One region of the Afipia sp. GW821-FHT14H12 genome, then DNA from elsewhere that is predicted to be linked to it. Evidence: riboswitches for the same ligand, from Rfam matches in the RefSeq annotation. Region 1 holds a riboswitch; the other holds the start of a gene.
What was found. Region 1 has a riboswitch for S-adenosylmethionine ahead of metX (homoserine O-acetyltransferase MetX). Riboswitches for the same ligand answer to the same signal wherever they lie in the genome.

Region 1 (2,198 bases):
GGCGAAGGACACCCGCGCGCTGCTCGCGTTCAGCGCGTGCACCACGGCGCGCGCCTCGGAGCTTGGAAACAGCCAGTCGCTCGTGAACGAGATCACGCAGAAGCGCGTCCGCGTGCCGAGAAACGCCGCTGCCAGCACGCCGTTATGGTCGGCGGCGATGTCGAAATAGTCCATTGCGCGGGTCAGATAGAGATAGGAGTTGGCATCGAAGCGCTCGACAAACGACGAGCCCTGATGGCGCAGATAGCTTTCCACCTCGAAATCGGCGTCGAACGAGAAGGTCGGCTCGTCCCGATCCTGCAGGCGGCGGCCGAACTTGCGATGCAGCGCCGCGTCCGACAGGTACGTGATATGCGCGGCCATGCGCGCGACGCCGAGGCCGCGGCGCGGATGCGTGCCATGCTCGAAATATCGTCCCTGCCGCCAATCCGGATCGGCCATCACCGCCTGACGGCCGAGCTCATGGAAAGCGATGTTCTGCGCGGAATGCTTCGCACCGCAGGCGATCGCAAGTGCCGCGAACACCCGTTGGGGATACGCGGTCGCCCATTGCAGAACCTGCATGCCGCCCATCGAGCCGCCGACCACCGCGAACAATTTGGTGATGCCGAGATGATCGATCAGCATCGCCTGCGCGCGCACCATGTCGGGAATGGTGATGACTGGAAAATCCAGCCCCCACGGCTTGCCGGTGGCGGGATTGGTCGAGGACGGCCCGGTCGAGCCCATGCAGCCGCCGACGACATTCGAGCAGATTACGAAATAGCGGTCGGTATCGATCGGCTTGCCCGGCCCCACCAGCGTCTGCCACCAGCCCGGCTTGCCGGTGACGGGATGCGTGTTGAACACATGCTGGTCGCCGGTGAGCGCATGGCAGATCAGGATCGCGTTGGAGCGGTCGGCATTGAGCGTGCCGTAGCTTTGATAGGCGATCTGGAACGGCGAAAGATCGACACCGCAATCCAGATGCAGCGGCTTGTCGGCGCCGAACACAACAAGCTGCGACGACGGATGATCCGCCTCGCGCGCGCGCTCTTCGCTGACAGTAGGTTTTTTGCCGACCGGTTGTCGGCTTGCAACGTCGGACATCGTATCTCCAGACCTTCAGGCCCAAAAAAACCGGCCTGAACGAATTGTTCGGCCGGGATCCAGATGTCCCCGGCCTGTTTAGCGAATTCTTTAACGTGGCTGCAAGCCGGCCGGCTCAAATGACCACGGAACAAGGCAAAAGTAGTCCTGCGCCACCCCTCCGTCAAGGAGCTCCATCAAGGCGGAGGCCGCTAAACTCCCCTCAGCGTGAAGGTTTTCTTTGCTTTCAGGCACCGTCTTTTCTAATCAGAACCTTCGTTGCGAAAGCTCTTTGCATGCCCGATACACCCTCACCCATTTCACTCCAGGATTTGCGCCGCGAGATCGATACGATCGACGAGCAGGTGCATACGCTGCTGATGCGGCGCGGCGATATCATCGACCGCCTGATCCGCGTGAAGCAGACCCAGGAGGTCGGCTCCGCGTTCCGCCCCGCGCGCGAGGCGGACATGATGCGCCGCCTCGTGACGCGGCATCACGGCATCCTGCCGCTCGACACCGTCGAGAGCATCTGGCGCGTCATCATCTCGACCTTCACTTATGTGCAGGCGCCGTTCTCCGTTCATGCCGATCTGTCGTCGGGTGAAAGCGCGATGCGCGACAGCGCGCGCTTCCATTTTGGTTTTACGGTGCCGTTCCTTGCCCACTTCAACGCGGGTGCCGCCGTCGAAGCGGTCGCGAAATCGCGTGGCGACCTCGCGCTGGTGTCGGCGACATCGAGCCAGACGCCGTGGTGGAGCGTCCTCGAACAGCCGGGCGCGCCGAAGATCATCGCGCGACTGCCGTTCGTCGAGCGCGCCGACCATCCGGCCGCGATGCCGGTCTTCGTCATCTCCCGCGTGGCAGACGATGCACTGGTGACCGAAATCGAGACATGGAGCCTGCACGTCAGCGGCTGGAGCCCGGCCGCAGCGCGCGCCCTCTCGCCGCTGTCCGACGTGCTGGCGGTCGCGGATGCCTCATCAGGCACCGCCGCCCTGCTGGTCTCGGTCGCTCACACCGATGGGATCGAAAAGATCATATCTGCCCTGACCGAGGCAGGCGCAGCCGTGCGGGCCTCCGCTCTCGTCGGCGGCCACGCAACGCGCTATAGGGTGCCATCGCCCGGC
Region 2 (2,198 bases), 950 kb from region 1:
CGACAAGATGCTCGGCCTGATGCAGCGCCTCGAGTTCGTCGTTGTTCAGTTGCGGCGCGCCGGTGCGGAAGCGGACCTGCGACAGACGCGATCCCTGCCGCAGCAGCACGGGAAATGTCTTCGGGCTGATCTCGGCATAGAGCGGGCCATGATAGCCCGCGCCGATCATGTCGAAGCGACGCGTGCCATCCGCGATCACGCGGGTGAACACATCGAGGCGGCCGGTCGAACTTTTCGGATTGGCGGACGCCAGAATCGAAGGCGGCAGCGCCAAGCTCTCCAGCAGCGGCACGATGTAGACGCAGTTGGTCTCCAGCACCGCGCCGTCGGAGAGATCTACTTCGTGCAGTTTCAATTCGTCGATCCGCTCCGCAACCGTGACATCCGGCCCCGGCAGAAAGCTCGCGCGCACCCGGTAGGCCACCTCGCCCAGCCGCAGGTCGAGGCTCGCGGGCTGGATCTGGCTCTCCACGAACGGAAACGCCGGCAGGATCAGGCCGTCTTCTTCCATGGCCGCGATCATGCGATCGGGCAGAATACCGTTGGCGTTGGCTGGGAGAGAGAAGGCCAAATCCGGTCCCCTCGGGAGTGAGCTATGCATAGAACTTTACCCCGTTATCCGATGGGTTGCTTGACGGAAAGGGCCGTGCGGATTAAGCCTCGGACTTATCCCGTGGTGATTTGGGCCGGCCGGCTTGCAGCCACGTAAAATAAGTCGCTAAACAGGCCGCGGACCTTGTGCCCCCGGCCGTTGGATTTTTTCCAGGCCGGTTTTTTGCGTCTTGTTTCCAAGCGAGACGCTATTGGAGGTCCTGATGTCCGACACAAAGAACGCCCTGAACTCATCCCGCTACCGCCCTGAAACCCGCCTTGTCCACGCCGGAACGATCCGTTCCGACTTCGGCGAGATGTCGGAATCGCTGTTTCTGACCCAGGGCTTCACCTACGAGAGCGCGGAGGAATGCGAGGCGCGTTTCAAGGGCGAGAAGCCGGGCTTTCTCTATTCGCGATTTTCCAATCCGACGGTTGCGATGTTCGAGCAACGCATGGCCGCGCTGGAAGGCGCCGAAGCCGGGCGCGCCACCGCGACCGGCATGGCCGCGATGACCACCGCCATGCTCGCACCACTTCAGGCCGGCGATCACGTTGTCGCGGCAAGAGCGCTGTTCGGTTCGTGCCGCTACGTCATCGAAACACTGCTGCCGCGCTACGGCATCACCTCCACGCTGGTGGATGGCCGTGACCTCGACGCCTGGCGCAAGGCGATGCGTCCCAACACCAAGACGCTGTTCCTGGAGAGTCCGACCAATCCGACGCTCGAGGTGGTCGACATCGCGGAGGTAGCAAAGATCGCCCATCAGGGCGGCGCCCGCCTCGTGGTGGACAATGTGTTCGCAACGCCTCTTTACCAGAGCCCGCTCGAACTCGGCGCGGATGTCGTTGTCTATTCGGCGACTAAGCACATCGATGGACAGGGCCGCTGTCTCGGCGGCATCATCCTATCGACGCAAGAATTCATCATGGAGCACATCCATAATTTCTTCCGCCAGACCGGGCCTTCGATGTCACCGTTCAATGCCTGGGTGCTGTTGAAGGGGCTTGAGACGCTCGGCGTGCGCGTCAAGGCGCAGACCGAAAGTGCGGCGAAGATCGCCGACATCCTCGCCACGCATCCGAAAGTGACGCGGCTGATCTATCCGGGCCGTGCCGACCATCCGCAGGCCGATGTCATCAAGAAGCAGATGCGCGCAGGCTCGACGATGATCGGCTTCGAGGTGAAGGGCGGCAAGGCTGGCGCATTCCGCGCCCTGAACGGCTTCCAGGTCGCGCGCATTTCCAACAATCTCGGCGACTCCAAGAGCATCGTCACTCATCCCGCCACCACCACGCATCAGCGTCTGACGCCGGATGAACGCGCCGAACTCGGTATCGGCGACGGGTTCATCCGCTTCTCGGTCGGCCTCGAACACGTCGACGACCTGATCGAGGATGTTCAGGGCGCGCTGGAGAAAGTCTGAGGCAAGCTCGCCGCCATCCAAAAAGCCCGCCGTTTGGCGGGCTTTTTCACGACCTCACATCGGCCTGAAGCTCATGACGCTTCCCGGCCTCTCGGTGCCGGGTTCAGCTTTGGCTTCTCCGACCGACTTGATGATGGTGTCGCCGAGCAACTGGGCGAAACAGGCATATCCCCAGTCGTT

Region 2: it holds a riboswitch for S-adenosylmethionine, as region 1 does, so the genes downstream of both, AC1RNA_RS01855 (O-succinylhomoserine sulfhydrylase) here and metX (homoserine O-acetyltransferase MetX) in region 1, are expected to answer to the same signal.

Annotation. Positions count from the first base shown of each region.
Region 1 is NZ_JBXAOZ010000001.1:1,320,210-1,322,407, reverse strand. It holds gene metX (homoserine O-acetyltransferase MetX) at 1-1,089, opposite strand, end outside; SAM riboswitch at 1,147-1,226, opposite strand; gene AC1RNA_RS06550 (chorismate mutase) at 1,365-2,198, shown strand, end outside.
Region 2 is NZ_JBXAOZ010000001.1:370,903-373,100, forward strand. It holds gene AC1RNA_RS01850 (2'-deoxycytidine 5'-triphosphate deaminase) at 1-601, opposite strand, end outside; SAM riboswitch at 664-743, shown strand; gene AC1RNA_RS01855 (O-succinylhomoserine sulfhydrylase) at 816-2,018, shown strand; gene AC1RNA_RS01860 (SGNH/GDSL hydrolase family protein) at 2,073-2,198, opposite strand, start outside.